2 regions of the Paenibacillus sp. 2TAB23 genome follow, and region 2 is predicted to be linked to the other one. Evidence: predicted binding sites of a transcription regulator. Region 2 holds the regulator's gene; the other holds the start of a gene.
The links. Region 2 encodes NrdR, which represses ribonucleotide reductase genes. Its sites were predicted from a motif close to AACACNATATATNGTGTT; they were not measured.

Region 1: AB4Z29_RS13085 (adenosylcobalamin-dependent ribonucleoside-diphosphate reductase) is a predicted target of NrdR. The motif match lies at 8,817-8,834, and genes of this name have one in related genera.

The regions. Positions count from the first base shown of each region.
Region 1 covers NZ_JBFRGD010000007.1:227,858-237,827, forward strand. Annotated here, with positions in the region: partial or broken gene AB4Z29_RS13030 (tRNA(His) guanylyltransferase Thg1 family protein) at 571-879, shown strand; gene AB4Z29_RS13035 (AAA family ATPase) at 881-1,321, shown strand; tRNA gene AB4Z29_RS13040 (tRNA-Leu) at 1,479-1,562, opposite strand; gene AB4Z29_RS13045 (xanthine phosphoribosyltransferase) at 1,644-2,258, shown strand; gene AB4Z29_RS13050 (Rrf2 family transcriptional regulator) at 2,323-2,748, shown strand; gene AB4Z29_RS13055 (divergent polysaccharide deacetylase family protein) at 2,929-3,831, shown strand; gene AB4Z29_RS13060 (N-acetylmuramoyl-L-alanine amidase family protein) at 3,796-4,497, opposite strand; gene AB4Z29_RS13065 (YqzE family protein) at 4,563-4,829, shown strand; gene AB4Z29_RS13070 (hypothetical protein) at 4,820-5,713, opposite strand; gene AB4Z29_RS13075 (YqhG family protein) at 5,837-6,799, opposite strand; gene AB4Z29_RS13080 (DEAD/DEAH box helicase) at 6,796-8,619, opposite strand; gene AB4Z29_RS13085 (adenosylcobalamin-dependent ribonucleoside-diphosphate reductase) at 8,898-9,970, shown strand, end outside.
Region 2 covers NZ_JBFRGD010000014.1:208,355-218,324, reverse strand. Annotated here, with positions in the region: partial or broken gene AB4Z29_RS20385 (IPT/TIG domain-containing protein) at 1-200, opposite strand, end outside; partial or broken gene AB4Z29_RS20380 (NAD(P)H-dependent oxidoreductase) at 618-1,004, shown strand; tRNA gene AB4Z29_RS20375 (tRNA-Ala) at 1,141-1,216, opposite strand; gene nrdR (transcriptional regulator NrdR) at 1,260-1,742, opposite strand; gene AB4Z29_RS20365 (alpha/beta-type small acid-soluble spore protein) at 1,885-2,103, shown strand; gene AB4Z29_RS20360 (lytic transglycosylase domain-containing protein) at 2,214-2,780, opposite strand; gene coaE (dephospho-CoA kinase) at 2,777-3,373, opposite strand; gene AB4Z29_RS20350 (MntP/YtaF family protein) at 3,389-4,105, opposite strand; gene mutM (DNA-formamidopyrimidine glycosylase) at 4,234-5,088, opposite strand; gene polA (DNA polymerase I) at 5,138-7,816, opposite strand; gene AB4Z29_RS20335 (EAL domain-containing protein) at 7,917-9,137, opposite strand; gene AB4Z29_RS20330 (GGDEF domain-containing protein) at 9,134-9,970, opposite strand, start outside.

The DNA of each region.
Region 1 (9,970 bases), on a different contig from region 2:
ATATAGAAGCATATTGATTAAGGGGAAATGTATATGAGGAAATATCAGCTTCTTGAAGAGCCAACTAACTCGATAAAAAAAGTAATGTTATATGAGACGAGTGAAGGTGTGTACATTTTTTTATATGATACACATGAAGATAAGCCATGTTTTGCGGACTATTAGTTTGAGCTGGTAGAGGATGCTGATGATTACTGTAAAGAGAATTTAAATATAGTAGAAAACAATTGGCGTATGCTTGATGACCCCAAAGTCGGATGCCAGCATGATTTAATTGAATGTACATAAAACTTGGATTTAATTAAAGGTGACTTGGAATTTCTTTATCGCGACTATTGGCTGATTACAACAATTTATGATGATAGTGAAACACACTGGTCTCATCTTCAGTCAGATTCGGAATTCAGTTCACCATAAACTGGTTTTAGATAAAGAGAATATACAAGTATTATTAAAGCTTCAAAATCGTTAAAAAAGCGAGGGTAATAAACATGAAAAAAGATGATTTTGGTAATCGAATGAAGGATTACGAAAATGCTTTTCGACACATATTGCCACGAAGACTTCCAATCATATTTCTTATGGAGGCAGCAAGATGCCTCTAAGAATAGCATTTCGATGGTTGCTCAGGCTAACTTTCCTCACATGCAGTTACAGGGCTTGAACGGAAAGAAGCTTCAGGATAAATTATTTTTAGAAAAAGGGATTAACTGGAACGATCTTCCTACATGGCAAAAGCGTGGAGTTTGTATTACAAAACAAGACTACTTTAAAGATGATGCACAAAGAAGTAGATGGGCTGTTGATTTAGATATTCCAATATTTTCTCAAGACCGAGATTATATAAACAAATACGTGAACATGAGTAAGGATGATTGATTTGGAGTGCGTTATATTTATTGGAATACAAGCTTCTGGAAAATCAACTTTTTATAAAGAAAAGTTTTTTAATACGCACATGAGAATCAATCTGGATATGCTTAAAACTAGATATAGAGAAAGAACGTATCTTGAAGCGTCAATTCACGCCAAACAATCATTTGTTGTTGATAATACGAATCCAACAAAATTGGATCGCCAGAAATATATTGATGCGGTCAGTAGTCATGGTTATAAAATAATCGGCTACTTTTTTGAACCTAACCTAGATGAATCGTTCATTCGAAATGAACTTCGTAACGATAGAGAAATGGTTCCGATCGTTGGAATTAAAAGTACGCTTGGAAAATTGCAGAGGCCCGAATACAGCGAAGGATTTCACGAAATTTATGTTGTGACAACTAATGATGGAATTTTTAACGACAAGATTCAACAGTTATAGAATAATTGCTGACATATGCTCTCCTGCAAAGCTCCTATTTCCTAATTATTATGACCATAACAAAAAAGCACATTAGCAACTGTTTATTAAAAACAGAAAGCTAATGTGCTATACTTATTTTATTTAGAACGCGTAAATGCAATTTCTTCAATAAGGATGCGGCCGAGAGGACTCGAACCTCCACGGCTGTTACACCACTAGAACCTGAATCTAGCGCGTCTGCCAATTCCGCCACGGCCGCATAACTTGTTTCAACAGAAGGTATCATAGCATGATTTTGGTGAAAATGTCAATATTATTTTTGGTAAATGGGGGAACGGTTGTGAAGCAGCTAGAACAAAAGATTATTGAAGAAGGTATCGTACTAAATGAAAATGTGCTGAAGGTGGATTCCTTCTTGAACCATCAAGTCGATCCGCAACTTATGTATAGCATTGGTCAGACATTCGCAGCACTCTTTGAAGCACAAAACATTACGAAGGTGCTCACGCTCGAATCCTCAGGCATTGCGCCTGCTGTAATGGCTGCGCTGCAAATGAACGTCCCGCTCGTTTTTGCACGAAAGCGCAAGTCGCTTACACTAAAGAATGACCTGTACACGGAGAACATTTTCTCGTTCACGAAGCAAGAAGAGAGCGAGGTTACCGTTTCGCGTAAGTTCATAACAGAAGAGGACCGTGTGCTGATTATTGATGATTTTCTAGCGAACGGCGATGCAGCGCTTGGTTTGGCGAAAATCGTAGAGCAAGCACAGGCTTCGGTGGCCGGGATAGGGATTGTGATCGAGAAGGCATTTCAGCCAGGCAGAAACAAACTGGTTGAGCTAGGGTATCTTGTTCATTCATTAGCAAGGGTATCCTCTCTGTCGGAGGGCAAAGTAACGTTTGTCCCTGATCCGAATCGTACAGACAGCAACGATTCATTGACAATTCAATGATCATGTAACTATAATGCTTACATAAAGATAGTATCGGATTCTTTCCTTACAGGAGGTGATCACGTTGACTAGCAATAGGTTTGCCGTTGCCGTTCATATTATGACGTTGCTTGAAACGAGTAAGACATCACGTCTGACATCAGACATTATCGCTAGCAGCGTGAATACAAACCCTGTCGTCATTCGAAGAATTATGGGAATGTTGAACAAAGCGGGGCTTGTCAGGACAAGCGCAGGCGTTGCAGGTGCCGTCATCACTCGGCCGGCAAATGAAATTACGTTGAATGATATATACAACGCGGTTCATAACAATGGACAGGATGAGCTGTTTGCTATCCATGAGCAGCCTAATCCTGCTTGTACGGTTGGCCGCCATATTCAGTCTTCGCTGGAAACCGCTTTTAATGAGGCGCAGAAGGCAATGGCAGATAAGCTGGCCGGCATTACGCTCGAACAGATTTCATTAGATGTGATGAGCAAGGCGGATTAATAAAGAGTGATATGAGAAGAGGCCTTCATATGGCCTCTTTTTTGCTGTGTTTTTGTTGCTGCAGCAAGCCAGTTGATTTCGTTTGGGCGAAAATGGATGTAGCTCTACTGTGATAGGATTAGCATATTTCCCAGCATTTTCACAAACACTGATAGTAAAAGGCGAGAGGTGCGTGCAGCAGTGGGCAGACAGCAGAAAGAAAAAGCATGGAAACAAGAGGTTGTGCATACGAGAAGCTGGGGGCGTATGAGCATTAAAATAGCGGCAATATTGGCTTTATGCGGATTATATACGGTAGGAGCCAGTAAGACCAGCTTTGCGATCTCGGCTGATCGGACAGGCTCTGCCGTACAAGAGATAACGACACTTCAAGAGCAGCGTGCTGTCGCTGTTGTAATTGACGATTTCGGCAACGGAATGAATGGAACAGCGGAGATGATGAGGCTGCCCATTAAAATAACGGCAGCGATTATGCCATTTATGCCGACAACGAAGCTGGATGCCGAGGAAGCGCATAGACTCGGCCACGATATCATCGTACATATGCCTATGGAGCCGAATAAGGGCTTGAAGAAATGGCTGGGGCCAGGCGCATTAACGACTGATTTGAGTGACGAAGAGGTTAAGAAACGAGTAGAAGCTGCAATTGATGATGTGCCGCATGCGATCGGGATGAATAATCATATGGGCTCCAAGGTGACGGCTGACGAGAGAATGATGCGGATCGTACTTGGTGTATGCAAGGAGCGAGGGTTGTTTTTCCTGGACAGCCGAACCACCTATAAAACCGTCGTTCCCAAAATCGCCGAGGAGCTTGGTGTACCAATCGTCTCCAATGACGTGTTCCTTGATGACGTGTACTCCGTACAGCATATCTCCAAGCAAATTGGTGTTTTGCGCAAGCATTTGGAATCGCACGTCAGCTGCATTACGATCGGACATGTAGGACCTCCTGGAAAATTTACCGCATCGGTCCTTCAGCAATCGATCCCTGTTTTGCAGCCAAACGTGCAATTCGTAAAATTGACGGCACTTATACGCGGCAGCTCAATGAACGATCCACTTGTACTGCCTAATTCCTGAAGCAATGGCTTCAGCCACCTCTTGCTGCCGAACGGGATCTGTTAGCATGCTGCGGTCTGCCGCGCTGCTGATAAAGCCCATCTCGACAATAACCGCAGGGTCGGCGACTCGCTTGAGCAAATAAAACGGCTTTCCTTCACGCGGGAGGAAGGCCGTATGTTGTTGGCGATTAAGCGCGTCTTGAATGCAGAAAGCCAGCAAGGAGCTCTCACCGCTGCTTTGGTGCAGCACAAGCGGTCCTCTCTCCGTTGATTTCTTTGACCAATTCACATGCAGGCTGATGAGCAGCTCGCTATCAATTTCTTCCGTTAGCTGACGTCTCTGAGACAAATCCTTGCGATGCCTTGAGCGGGTAAGATGCCAGCGATTGTCATCGCTTAAGGCATAGTCGCCATTACGGTTAAGCACCGCGGGGATATTTTGGCTGCGAAGAATCGTGTATAGCTTGCGCGCAACCGCGAGGTTAATATCTTTCTCCAAAATATCGGCTGCAGATGCACCGCCATCGATACCCCCGTGCCCAGCATCGATAATGACAACAGTAGTGGGCAGCGCCCAATCCTGACTGGAGCCAACCGGCATTAAAGGCCAAGCGTCCGCGCTTGTCGAGCTGCTGCAAAATGCAAGACATAGTGCGATCGAGCCAATTATTATTGTACGAAACATAATGGTTGTTCCTCCAGATCACTTAGACGTATGCTTAGCGTGGCTTTTTGGAGGGCAACTCATGCATGTTTACATTCGACTGGTACGGGGCAAACTTAATGTATCATCTTATTACTGAGCTTGAGGAGGCGGGACTTATGGCAAAAGGCGATGAGTACGTGAAATATATGGCAGAGCAATTCGTGGCTTATATCGAAACGCCGAGGGAAGAGCGGAAGCAGACGCGAACATCAGCCAAAGCACGCAGGGAGCCATGGCTGACGCGTTGGTTCGGATGGGGACCGATGAGCATTATTTTGTGGTGGAGAGGGCTCGTTCAGCGTCAGCGGTAGAAGCTGCCGAATTCTATTAACAAGGATACCGGGATATAGCGCCTATCCGAACCATCCTCGCTCGTTTCGAGGGCAAGGTATATCGGACCGTTGTCCCATTTATGATAACCGACTACCGACCACACATATCTCATTTGATCTTGGAACAGCTCTGCGGTGAATCGGAGCTGTTCTTTGTTGTTTATTGGAGTGAATAACGCAGAGAAGGCATGGGCATTAATCGCAAGCGGCTTATCGGTCAGCCAAGGGAGCCGGTCGTAAGCTTGGAATGAAGGCAGGCTCAACTGTTTCATTATTTTAGCAGGCTTATGGGTTTGCATCGGATTGGGAGCAGTCGACATTGCAGCGGCAGCCTCCAGCCAGTCTTTATCTTGGATAGGCAGGCTCTCGCCACTGGATGAATCTGTGTAATAAGATTGTTCGCCATCAGCTATTTTCCATACGGACAGCAAGGGGTTAATGTAAAGGGGTTCGATTTGAGACGCTGGCTGCAGCAATTCAAGCTGCTTGACCGATCGGGATAATGTTCCTTGATCGAAGGGAGGGGTGCTGCTTGTCCCATATTCACCTAGTTGATAACCGCCTGACTCCACGGCATGTACAATCAGGTATCCAACGGTTTGTTTTTGTTGCTTTACGAGAACCAGCCAGCTGTGCGTACCTGGGCCAATTGGTGATATAACCAGGTCAGCTTTCTTCCACGCGGCAAATGAATTTTGGGATGACAGCTCTTGCACCCATTGCTCGGCTTGCTGCTGAACGGGCTCGTAGGTTGCTGCAGGTGTGGAGAACGCAGAAGCAGGCTGCTGCTGCATCCCGCCAGCATATAGCACAATTGCGGTTAGAACGCATGCTGCTGTTAGCTTAATGAATTTTTTTCGCAAAATGATCACCTCTTTGCTATTGTATCGGACATGCCTCACGAAGGCTGTTGCAACCTGTCAGGTAAAGGCGGCCGCAAGACCGCCTTTTTTTGGCGTATTGCTGCGGATATCGTCAATTTCATGTCAGTCGATGCCCGCAAGATGGAAGATACCGCAGTTAATAGCGGATGCAGTCACACGCGGCTCATATTGCCACCTAATCTCAGATTGACGCTGGACGAATTGCTCTTCGATAGCTGGTTTGTTTTCCTCCAAGGCATGCTCAACAAGAGGTTCATAGTACCCGCTAATTCGCTCAAGCTCCTCTTTCAAGCGTGCAGAAGCGCTCTCAGCCCAGCTGTAGTCATATGCCCGCAGCTTGCGCTCTAGCGCTTGCTCCACGATGCTGAGCGCTTTATTGTAAGAGATCCCGTTTTTGGTAATGTGAATATTCGCAGGCAGGCGCGGTGTAAGCTTATGAGTTAGCAAACGATCATAAAACTGCTCCACGCATTGCCCAGTCGCTAATGAAACGCCAAAGCAATGGATCTCCTCGCGTTTGCGATCGCACGCAAATTCTACGCGCATATTGACGCCAAGCCATGCCGTATATGGTGTCGAAGAGAAAGGATTGGTGCTTCGCTTGTCAGGCTCTTGGAATAAATAAACGTAGCTTCCTTTTGCCTTGGCGGCATCGAACAGCATATCCAGCTTGCGAGCCCCAAAAAACAAGTCCTCGCGCGGAACGCGGGCAGGTGCGGCAAGATTGCCGTGTACAAATCCGAGCGACCTGCCAAGTGCTGCATTGGCTGCTGCCTCCTGCGCATTCTCTGCTGGAGCTTGCGCGGATTTGATCGCGGCGTCGTTTAATTTGGCTTCCTCGACAGCATCATATTTGTTCTTGTCCGTTACGAATAGAAAGGTCATCGTCTCGGGCTCGGCATTAACGCGGTCTACAAAGCTCCAATAGTAGGGACGATTCGTAAGCTCTCGATCTGCATGCGGCGAGAGCTTAACCGTGAAGTGATTGGGTGATTTTTCCAAAATAGAGCATTCTGTCGCTTCTAGATAGCGGTTGACGAACTTGTGCACCTGCTTCTCGTTCAAGGCTGCACCTCCACGGTTTGTCCAAGCGAGTCCAAATTGACGATCAGGTCGGGGCTGGCAGTCTGTGGCTGACCACCCGTTAATACTTCTTCGCGGATCCGGCTGAGCGACGAGCCCAAATGATTTATTTTTTGCTTCAGATCTGAGTCATTGCCCGATTCAAGCAGCATTTTGGCAAGCCGCTGTTCCAAGGAGCCGTCGCCTTTCTCGAATCGTTCGAGTATATGGTCAAGTTCTCCGATGACGAGCTCGAACAAGTTGATTTTCTCATGCAGCAGGTTCACGATATGCTCCTCGATAGTGCCAACGGTGCATAGATTGTAGATTTTTACGTCTTCCGTTTGGCCAAGTCGATGGACGCGTCCAATCCGTTGTTCTACCCTCATCGGATTCCAAGGCAGATCAAAGTTAATCATATGGTGGCAAAACTGCAGGTTGATGCCTTCGCCGCCGGCTTCCGTTGCAATGAGAATTTGGGCGCGTCCCCGGAACAAATCCATCATCCAGTCCTTTTTACCTCGATTCATCCCTCCGCGGTAAGGCACGGCAATCATGTCCTGTGCGCGGAAGAACTGCAGCAGATACTCCTGCGTAGCCCGATACTCGGTGAAAATAATGACTTTATCATTCATTTCCTTGACGAGCTCCATCGCTTTCTCGGCTTTCGTATTCGCTTTTATATTTTTGATTTTCTCAACAAGCTCCCAAATTCGCGGACGCATCGGAGAATCCTCGGCTGTTTTTTTGAACAGATTGACCAGCGTCAAAAAGACGGCATCGCGGCTGCTGCATACTTCGCGCTGCAGTGTGACCAGGGAGAGCATGCTGGTTAAGTCCCCGCCGCTTTCCTCGTAACGCTCCTTCACAAACCCGGTTACGGAGTCATAAAGCGCCTTCTCATCCTCGGATAAGGTGAGCGGGATGTTTTTGACAAACCGTTTCGTAAAGTGAATGCCCCCGTCGCCGCGGCGGTTGCGAATCATGACGCCGGACAGCGCTTCTTGCAGCTGGTCCTCATTCTTGGGCACGCGTTTGTCTACGACAAAGTTGGCAGCAAAGTCGCTCATTCCGCCAAGCTGTCCTGGCTTTAAGAGGGTAATGAGATTAAACAATTCATCCATATCATTCTGAATCGGCGTGGCCGTAAGCAGCAGGCAATATTTCTTGCGCAAAAGGTTGGCAAATTGATAGTTCGTCGTTTTTTTGTTTTTAAGCTTATGTGCTTCATCAATAATGATGAGATCATAATCGGTGCTAAGCACGAGCTCGCGATGCGGCTCTCTCTTTGCCGTATCTATTGAGGCTACAACTACGTCATAGCCCCAAGTATGCGCCTTTTTCTGGGCAACAGCCGAGATTCCGAATTTTTGATTAAGCTCCCGAACCCACTGCAGCACTAAGGAAGCGGGTACGAGAATTAAGACGCGTTTGGCCAACCCTCGCACGATGTATTCTTTGAGCACGAGACCCGCTTCTATCGTTTTGCCGAGTCCGACCTCGTCTGCAAGAATAGCCCGCCCGCCCATTTCGTGCACAACCTTGCGCGCCGTACTGATTTGATGTGGCATCGGCTCGAATGAAGGAAGCGACCGAAGGCAGAGCAGCTGCTCGAAGCTTTCTATCCGTTTTGCTTGCTCGGCTTCCATAGCAAGCTGGTATAGTGTCCAATCATCCCATGGTCCGCCACGAGTCTGACGATTTTGCAGCTCCTCGAACCATGTGCGGTCGCACTGCAGGTCGACAAGCGGATGCAGCTTGCGCGAGGCTATTGCTTGGCCGGCTTCGGCTGAAGCAGCCTGGGGCGTTGTTTGAAATGTCATCACGTGCAGCTCCTTCCGCAGTATAAGGGATAAGTTGTAATCAGTATTGCCTTTTCATTCAATAATAATAAGATGCCGCATAAAAAAGAGTATGGACAAGCAAATTGGCGAGAGCGTGCATGTAAGCGGAGGAGATAGTTATTTTCCGCCATTCAGATGCAAGAAAATCAATATCTAGTATAGTATAATGATTAAATGACACAATATATTGTGCTAAACGCATAGTATGGATATACATATGGTTATAGCGCGATAACCTGAAGGAGGATTCGTTGAATATGGGGAAAGCAGAAGGAAGGCGCCTTGAGGGACTAAGCGAGAAAATATTTTTGGACCGGTATGCTTGGAAAAACGCGGACACGAGTCTGACGAAGATCGGAGATACCGTTCTCGTATTGACGCAGGATGATCCCAAGTTTCCTGTAAAAGAAGTAGGAGAGGTAGTCGGTCGTGTCGGCAGTCAGGTGCAGGTGAAGCTCAGGAACGGTGAACAAACGGAGTCGAGCATCGAGAAGCTCACCTTGACGGTTGAGAAAACGCCGGAGGAGATGTGGGACCGTCTTGCGGCAGCTATGGCATCCGTTGAAGAGAGCCAAGAGAAACAGGATGAGTGGAGGGAGAAATTCAGATATATCCTAAATGATTGGAAGCTCGTTCCAGGAGGGAGGATTGCAGCAGGCGCCGGGGCAAGCGAAGAACTGACATTGTTTAATTGCTACGTCATTCCCTCACCGAAAGACAGCCGAGGCGGCATTATGGCGAGTTTATCCGACATGACTGAGATCATGGCGCGGGGCGGAGGAGTTGGCATGAACCTTTCTTCGCTTCGTCCTCGCCGTGCAATGGTAGCCGGAGTCAATGGTTCTTCAAGCGGCGCAGTGTCTTGGGGGGGATTGTTCAGCTATACGACGGGATTAATCGAGCAGGGCGGAAGCAGGAGAGGCGCATTAATGCTTATGCTGAATGACTGGCATCCGGATGTGCTGGAGTTCATTACGGTCAAGCAAACGATGGGCCAAGTCACAAATGCGAATCTGTCCGTATGCGTAAGCAACGCATTCATGCAGGCAGTGAAGGAGGACGCGGATTGGGAGCTCGTATTTCCGGATACGAAGGAGAAGGACTATGACGAGCTCTGGTCAGGCGATCTGGAGGAATGGAAGAGGCTGGGAAAAAAAGTCATCCATTATCAAACCGTGCGTGCACGCGATATTTGGCAAACGATTATTGATGCGGCTTGGAAGTCCGCGGAGCCTGGCGTTGTTTTTATGGAATACTACAATCAAATGTCGAACAGCTGGTATTTCAACCCTATTGTCAGCACGAACCCCTGCGGAGAGCAAGGTCTGCC
Region 2 (9,970 bases):
TGATCGCACACCGTTCTAGTAATCGATGTTTGATCCCAATTAACCAAATCTTCGTCAGCTGGTTCAAAGGTTAAAGGTTCGCAATCTGCTGCATAGGTAACATTCGTAATACCGCTCAACGATAAATTCCCGAAAATGATAAGTGCCATGCATAATAAAACCGCAAGCACCTTCTTTGCCCTGTTAACCGAAAGTACCATAATAGGATCCCCCTAGCTTTCATTAATATAAAAATTTTCCATTCAACATTATAAATTCGATTAATCAGCTCAATAATCCTGCGTAAATTGTAAAATTCGCTCATAAAATGTTAGTTTGATTACTAGTGTTGCATAAACCTTCATACCTATTTAGTTGGAAAATTCAGAAATTAATTTCTCTGTTCAAAACTATGGACAGGAACTACCTACCATTCCATCGTAAAAGATCTTTTTTATGTCTAGGTACATTAATTACAGAAAACATAGAATATTCAGATAACATTTATGCAACGCTAGTGCAGTTGGATATGAAAATTTGCAATAGATCCAGGCTGGAAGCTCATCCGTATGACTTTGCGGGGACCCTGAAATTCCACTTCGTTCGATCAACTAAGGTTTCCATACGTAAGCTATCATCTTAGGACGATTGTTGATCAATTCGTGACCGCTGATAAGTACGTATACGTATCACCAATGTGGAACTTCTCGATCCCGCCGGTTTTGAAAGCATACACGGATGCGACTTCAATTCCGGGGAAGACGTTCAAATATACCCAAAATGACCCTGTAGGCTTGTTGCCCGAAAAGAAAGCTTTGCACATACAAGCGAGCGGTTCCGTTTATTCGGAAGGTCCTTTTGCAACGCTTGAAATGGGGTACACCTATTTGAATAAGATTTTACAGTTTTATGGGGTTCCATCGATTGAGGCAATTTTTGTGGAAGGAACGTCATTATGGGAGCAGGCTCCATCTATAAAAGAAAAAGCAATCGCACATGCGAAGAAAGTTGCCCAACGTTTCTAATGTAAGCTCAAAAAGATCACGCCTACAAGAATCCACCGAAACAGTGGTCGCATCGCGGACAGTACCTCTAGGTTCAATTGGGCCCCACCAAACAATAAAAAAACCACTTCCGAAGAAGTGGTTTAAGTTTAATGTTTGGTGGAGCCTAGGGGGATCGAACCCCTGACCTCTTGCATGCCATGCAAGCGCTCTCCCAGCTGAGCTAAGGCCCCAAATGACGACAAGATTGATATTAGCATATGGTGCTAAGATCTGTCAATCCTTATCTATCATACTGTTGAGCGGATGCTTGGACAACAGATTGTTAAGCTCCTTCATGAACATATCGATGTCCTTGAATTGACGATAAACGGAAGCGAAGCGGACGTAGGCTACCTCATCAACCGGATACAGCTCATTCATAACGATAGCTCCTATGTCGCTGCTGTCGACCTCGGCATGTGCCGTCGTGCGCAGCTCCTTCTCTACCTCGGATACGATAACCTCGAGACGCTCAACTGGTACTGGCCGCTTCTCGCACGCACGGATGAGACCTCGCAAAATTTTGTCGCGGCTGAACTCTTCACGGCTTCCGTCCTTCTTGATCACAATAAGAGGTGTTTCTTCAATCATCTCGAAAGTTGTGAATCGGCGGCTGCACTTCTCACACTCGCGGCGACGGCGGATTGATTTGTTCTCGTTGGCTGGCCTGGAGTCTAATACTTTCGTTCCGGCATAGTCGCAGTATGGGCATTTCATAACGGATATTGCCTCCTTTCCTGTTCGCAGAATGCCTTAAAATCGGCTATTCAGAAATAATTTTAATTTCCATGTAATTCCTGTAATGAAGTTTGGATTTTTGCACATAATACTTTTACCAACCGCAAGGAGGTGAACATACATGAGCGCATCCCGCAGCAGTAACCAATTGGTAGTGCCACAAGCGACAGCTGCCCTTGATCAAATGAAATATGAAGTTGCTCAAGAGCTAGGCATCGCGATTCCGCAAGACGGATACTACGGCAACATGGCTACAAAAGACGCAGGCTCCATCGGGGGATACATTACCCGCCGCCTAGTGCAAATTGCCGAGCAATCCCTTGCTGGTCAATACAAATAATGATTCATTAAAAGTTGTATGAATAACGGAAGCTTTGGCTGGGCCCGTCCATGAAGAGACGGGCCACCAAGGCTTCATTGTATTTTCGAATGGGCAATTGCTCGTTTGGATTAAAAGCTAGGATATAAATCCTTATACTTATTATAATAATAAATAACCCGCTGTACATAGTGCCTCGTCTCACCGAATGGGATTTCCTTAACCTTTTCCATCGATCCATCCCACACGCCTGTATCCAGCCATTTCCGAACGTTGCCCGGCCCAGCATTATAGGCAGCAACGGTAGCGACCATATTCTCATCAAACTGCTGATTCAACGACTTTAAATACCAAGATCCAACCTCGATGCTGACATCCGCGCGGTGCCGGAGCGTATCCTCCGTAACATCTTGAAACCCAGCCTTTTGCACAACCCACTCTGCCGTATCCGGCATAATTTGCATCAAGCCCAAAGCGCCTTTCTTTGAATCCTTGCCTGTCTGGTAATTCGTTTCACTGCGTATAATCGCGGCAACCAAGTGCGGTTCAACCTTGTAATTGGATGCGCTGGCCCGAATATCGTCTTTATATTTCACGGGATACATCACTGTGGCCAGCCAGTCCGATTTCAGAAACATAATCGTCAGCAGCCCCAGTAAAAGCACCAGAAGAACTCTTTTCTTCAGCAGCACTTTCATAGCAAGCACTGACTTTCCCAGAATGCATCCAGCTGGCGTTTCGTTTCCTTGAGCGATCCGCTGTTGTCGATGACAAAGTCAGCCAGCGCGCGTTTCCGTTCGATATCCATCTGCAGCGCTATCCGGCGAACGGCTTCTTCCTCCGTTACTTGATTCCGCGCCATTAATCGAACCTTCTGCAGCTCTGCAGGCACGTAAACGACCATAATGCCGTCATACAGCTCTTCCTGCTTGGTTTCATACAGCAGCGGCACGTCAGCTACGATCAGCCGGTTTGGAAATTGCTCCGCGTAGGTATGTATAGTCGCCTGCATGCTTGCGCGAATGGCTGGGTGCGTAATGGCTTCGAGCTTCGTCAGCATGCTTTTGTCCTGAAAAACGATAGCTCCAAGCTCCTTGCGGTTAAGAGAGCCATCGCTTTCAATCACAGCTTGTCCAAACGTAGAGGCAATTGCCTCCAGTGCCGGCTGGCCCGGAAGCACGACCTCTCTTGCGACTTGATCGGCATCGACCAGCAGCGCACCGCGTTCCACCAGCATGTTGGCGATAGTGCTCTTACCGCTGGCAATACCGCCGGTTAATCCGATTCTCATCCATTTCACCTCTAATTATAACAGCTTCATGATTCCCATCATGATCAATAATATGCCTGGAAGCAAAGATAATGTTTGCATGCCTCTCCAAGCCGAGAAACGAAAGCCGAAACGCATTCCGCCTATTAAGAAGATGGCACTTGCAGCCGCGATCGTCAAAGCCGTCAGCAAGGAAGGCAGGCCGATCAATGCTGCGCCAAGCCCAGCACCGAATGCATCGAGTGACAACGCCACGCCTAGCATGATTGCTTCCGATGCGGAGATCGTTCCTGATTTGTCGACATCGGCAGCTTGCGGCGTTTTTAGAATCTGTATGACTAGGCCCAGCCGCTTCAGCTCAACCATGACAACGAGTGCAGCACTCGCAATCTCGCCCGCATGGGCATGCGGACTGCCTTCAGCCGCCGCTGCACTCTCAAGCCGAGAAGCATCCGTAGTATCGACAGACTCGTCAGCATGCTTCCCTTTTCTAAGCTGCAGCAGCGCCCATCCGCCGATGAGAATAAGCACACAGGCACCGATGAGCCGCGCTGCGAATTCGGACAGAAAGCTGGTTAGCAAGCCGCCGACCTGCATGGATAAATAAATAATCAAACCCGAGCAGCAAGCAATGATAAGTACCGACAGCATAGGGATGCGAATTCTCCGCAAGCCGTACGTAACGCCAACACCAAATCCATCCAAGCTAACAGCAAAAGCAAGCACTAACAGTGAAGCAACATGCGCGAACAATCGTAAAGTCCCTCCCCGCACGGCGAATATCCGGCTCACTCAGAAGCTCCGAGTAGTCATTCGCCTATTGTTCGTAACACATCTATCATATGCGGGGAGTATTTGTCTGTGCATGTCGATCCAAAAAGCTACTTTGCCTTGAGCTGTCCTGCTTCCTCCAATGTCTGGCATTTCCTGCAAATATGCGTGCCTCTTCCGCCAACGACAAATTTATGAATCGGTCTGGAACAGTTCGGGCATGGCTCATCCTTCTTGCCGTAGACGAGCAGTTGATGCTGGAACATCCCCATCTCGCCTTGCCCGTTCACGTAAGACTTAATCGATGAACCGCCCGCTTCTACCGCATGCGCAAGTGTTGACCTTATTGCCTCATACAAACGTTTCCACTCCGCCGGCTTCAATGAACGAGGCGAACGCTCGGGATGAATGCGAGCCTGAAACAACGCTTCATCCACATAAATGTTGCCAAGTCCGACAATATGCTCTTGATTGAGCAGCAGCGGCTTAATTTTCGTAGCCCGCTTCTCCAGCTTGCTTCGCAGCAATTCAACTGTAAAGCCCGGCTCAAGCGGCTCTATGCCCAGCTTGTTCAGCGGCGGCAGCTCCAGCTCCTGCCCTGCTGTGAACAGATGCATCGTGCCGAATTGACGCACATCCTTGTAGCGGAGATCTGTGCCGTCCTCGAAATGAAAGATCACATGCGTATGCAGCTCAATCGGCTCGTCCGAAGGGAACACGCCGTAGCGGCCTTCCATGCGCAAATGCGAGACCAGGACGAGTCCGTCCAATATGATTCGCAGAAATTTGCCGCGACGCTCAACGGTCTGAATCGTATGTCCAACCAAAGCATCTGCGAACTGTTCAGGCTCAGCAGGGCGCTGTATAATACGCGGGAGTTTTACCGTAACGGACTGGATTCGTTTTCCCGCGACAAGTTCAATTAACGTTCTTCTTACGGTTTCTACCTCTGGCAATTCAGGCATTTTCTCCTCACCTCAACAACCATTATACCCGAAACAGCGCGCCAGCGGGTTACTTTGCTTCATACCAATTGTCACCGAAGCTCATATCGGCCTTAAGCGGAACGTCCAGCTTAAGCGCGCCAGCCATAACTTCCGGCACCAGCGTCTTCATCAGCTCCAGCTCTTCCTGCGGCACCTCGAATACGAGCTCATCGTGTACCTGCAGCAGCATGCGGCTCTTCAGCTTGCGCTCGCGCAGCGTCGCATCCATATGCACCATCGCCAGCTTGATAATATCGGCTGCCGTACCCTGTATAGGCGTATTCATGGCCGTGCGCTCCGCAAAGGAACGAAGGTTGAAATTGGAAGCATTAATGTCGTTCAGATAACGCCTGCGCTCCAGCAGCGTCGCCACATAGCCGTCACGCTTAGCTTGCTGCACGATATCATGCATATACTGGCGAACGCCTTTGAAGACTTCCTTGTAATCTGAGATAAACTTTCCGGCCTCATTACGCGTGATGCCAAGATTCTGTGATAAGCCAAAATCGCTGATGCCATATACGATACCGAAGTTAACTGCCTTCGCTGAGCGGCGCATATTGGAGTCTACCTCTTCGGCTGTTACGCCGAACACATCCATCGCCGTCTTCGTATGAATATCCATATCGTGTATGAAAGCTTCCTTCATGTTCTCGTCATCTGCAATGTGCGCAAGCACGCGCAGCTCAATCTGCGAATAGTCGGCTGCGACAATGGACCAGCCAGGCTCGGACGGCACGAATGCCTTGCGGATTTGGCGTCCTTCTTCCAAGCGGATCGGAATATTCTGCAGGTTCGGGAATTGACTGCTTAGACGGCCCGTAGCTGCAATCGTCTGGCGGTAATAGGTATGGATCTTGCCCGTTTCCTTGCGTACCTCCTTCAGCAGCCCTTCTACATAAGTGGACTGCAGCTTGGAGAGCTGGCGGTAATGCAGGATGAGCGGAATAATGTCATGATAAGGAGCGAGCTCCTCAAGCACCTCTGCATCCGTAGAATAACCTGTTTTCGTCTTTTTCTTGGCGGGCAGTCCCAGCTTCTCGAACAGAACCTCGCCAAGCTGCTTTGGTGAACCAATGTTGAATTCCATCCCAGCAAGCATGTACACGTTGCTAATGATTGTCGTAAGCTGCCCCTCCAGGTTGCGGCCAAGCGCCTCCAGCTCCTCGGATTTCACCTTAATTCCCTGAAACTCCATACCGGCGAGAATACGGGACAATGGATGCTCCATGTCAAAATAAAGCTTGCTCATTCCCGTTTTGCTTAGCTCCTCGGTTAATAGCGGCACCAGCTTCCGAACCGCTTCCGCCTTTAGAGACAAGTGCCGGTATAGCGTATCCGCATCCGGTACTTTGAACTTCGCGCCCTTCCCATATACCGCTTCATCCGGCGGCAACAGGGACAGACCTTGCTTCTCGTTGATACCGCTCAGTGTCTGACTTGCTTCGGTTGGATCAAGCAGGTATGCGGCGAGCTGAACATCGAACGCTGAACCTTCGAAGCCAATTCCGCTCCACTTGAGCGCAAGCTCCACCTTATGCAGGTCAAAGCCGTACTTCGGCTTGTCCGCTTGCTCTAGCCAGTCGCGCAGCTTAGCGGCAAAAGGCTGCTTAAGCACGGAGTAAGGCATCGCGAATACGGCATCTTCAGCTGCAATCGCGAGACCGATCAGCTCGGCATGATGCGGGTTTTCGCCAATCGCTTCGATGTACAGGCCGTTTTTATCTGTTTTGGCGAGTATGTCCACGAGTCGGTCAAGCGAGTCTTTATGCTGCTCGGATTCGATCACGTGAATCGACAGATCAGCGGCTGCGGCCTGCGCTTCTTCTTCCATATCGCCTGCTTCCGCGCCAAGCTGCAGCCGTTCAATCAATGACTTGAATTCGAGCTTGCGGAACGCTTCGGCCAGCTTGGGCCCGTCATAACCCGCATAGCTGATCTCGTCTATGCTTTTCTCGAACGGCACCTCGCGGAAGATCGTCGCCAGCTTCTTGCTCATCTCCGCATCGTCCTTATGCGTCTCGATGTTTTCCTTCAACTTGCCCTTCAGCTTGTCCAAGTTGGCAAGGACATTCTCGACCGTGCCGTGCTCATGCAGCAGCTTCAGCGCCGTCTTCTCTCCAACGCCCGGAACGCCAGGGATATTATCGGAGACATCGCCCATCAGACCCTTCAGATCGATAATCTGCATCGGCACCAGTCCGTATTTTTCTTGGATGGCTTCTGGCGTGTACAGATCAACCTCGCTGACACCCTTGCGTGTAACCGCAATCGTCACCTTATCGGAAGCAAGCTGCAGCATATCCTTGTCCCCGGTTACGACGAATGTCTCGACGCCTTTGTCGTCGGCAGCCTTCGTAAGCGTGCCGATAATGTCATCCGCCTCATAACCAGCCAGCTCGTACTGCGAAATATTAAAAGCACCCAGCAGCTCTTTGAGCACGGGGAATTGCTCCGACAGCTCCGGCGGCGTCTTCTGTCTTCCGCCTTTGTATTCCGCGTAGCCTTCGTGGCGGAACGTAACCTTTCCGGCATCGAACGCGACCAGCACATGCGTCGGTTTTTCTTGCTCAAGCAGCTTGAGCAGCATCGTCGTAAATCCGAATACCGCGTTCGTATGGCTGCCGGACGAATTCGTCAGCGGCGGGATCGCAAAAAACGCGCGGTAAATGATACTATTTCCATCAATGAGCATCCATTTTTCCATAAGGAATCACACCTTCTTTATGTAGCTTTCATACGTTCCATTATAGCACAAAACGACTTTCCCCAAGCATCGCTGCCTAAGGAAAGCCTATCTTTCACGATTATTGCTTATTCGTATCGAACGGTGCTGGCCGTCCTAGCAAATAGCCCTGTGCATATTGGACGCCCATTTCGCGAACCTTTGCCAACTCCTCTTCCAACTCGATTCCCTCGGCTATGACCGAAATGTCCATTTTGAGCGCAAGCTGGATCAATGTATACAGGATATGCTCCTTCATCTCATCGAGGTGGATATTCTGGACGATGGAACGGTCAACCTTCAAGTAATCAGGACGCAGCTCCACGATTGACTGCAAAGAGGAATAACCCGCGCCTACGTCATCAATTGCGATTTGATAGCCCTGACTTCGGTAATGCTCCAATGCTTTTTTGACCGTTCCGAAATCAGCAATCGAATTCCGCTCCGTTATTTCAAACACGACATGATGCGGCGAGAGCTTATGCTGCTCCAGCAGACTTAACGTTTGACCCGGCGAGAAGCTGGGATCCTCCATAATTTGCGCCATCACATTGATAAATAGCTTCTGATCGGGCGCCAGCGGAATGCAGCCGTCTATCGCCTTCTCTCTAGCCAGCCGATCCAAGGTGTAGGTTAAGCCTTCCTTCTCCGCGAAGAGGAATAAATCCATCGGACCCGCGAACCACGAGCGGTCCTCGGTTCTGGAAAGCGACTCATATCCGAATATTTTCCCTTGCTGCTGAAGCGATACAATCGGCTGATACACCGGATAAATCATCCGATCGTGAATGATCTGATCGATTGCGCGCCGTTTCATGCTGTGTTCCATTGCGTCCGCTGCTTGGCCGTGCAGGATCGCTTTTTTCATCACCTCATACCAGACCAATCCGTCAGCCGTATTCGAATCATTCGATGCAACGGCTACACCGACATGAAGCCGGGCTTCCATGCTGTCCGAGGCTATTTTGTCCAGCCCGTCGATAAAACGCTGCTCCCACTCCGTCGTATGCTTATGGGCAAGCTCAAGCAGCCAGCCCTCCAGCAGTTTGACCTTGCCTGTGGGCAATCGCATATGTATGAAGAGATCCTCCTTCACCCATTGAAGCCCCTCATACAGTAGTGAACTATTAAAAGCTTCCTCCGCCTCGCGCTCCGCAAATTCATGCCACTGCTCCTGCAACGAGGCAATACTGTCCATCTGATCGTCGGAGGAAAGCTGCCATGACAAATAGATTATGCCAAGATGGCCGGTGCTTTCGTTGTCCGCTCCGTTTAGCCGCCATATGTCTCGTACTTGTCTCAATTTCGGTTCCGTTCCTCTCCATGATGCATTCCTGATATATGATCCATGACGCAGATGCTGCCCTTCAGCGCCTTCGCCTGCTTCTTCAGCATGGCTGCCCGTCTTGGAATCTCCTCCGTTACTAGCGGTACCATGCCATCCCACAGCATGAGTGACAAAGAGAGCGTCACACCCTCCTGTTCAACGGGATTTCCGTGACGGTCCTCTACGCTTGTGACCTCAACTCCACCATAAAATGCTTTTATACCTTGATCGAAACGCTTAATCAGCGCCTCGCACAAGCTTTCGGCTAGTGAGGACTTGGTTACTGCAATGAAATCGTCCCCGCCGATATGACCGATAAAATCATCGCTTCCGCCGAGGAGATCAAGCTCCCTGCGCAATAAATCGCCCAAATAGCGTATTAAGTTATCGCCCATCCCGAAGCCAAAGCAATCGTTATACCATTTGAAATAATCCAGATCCGCATAAATGACTGCGAACGGTTCCTTTTCACCGATTCGCCGGCTCAGCTCCAGCTGAATTTCTTCATTGCCAGGCAGACCCGTAAGCGGATTAGCCGTGCGTGCCGCTTCCGTGCGGAGCGTTGTCATGCACTCTAGAATGGAGCGGATGGATGCCGCTCCTGCCATCTGACCGTCCTTCGTAATGAGCACAACATCGTACAGCTGCGAGAATTCACGCGCCATCGCAAGCTGCGATACATGTTCGACGGACAGCTGTTCATCCACGATAAGCGGCTGGTTATTCATGATTCGCTCCACTGGACGGTTCCAGTAAAGAGGGAGCCCGAATTGACCGGCAAGCATCTGATGCAGCTTTTCCTTCATGAG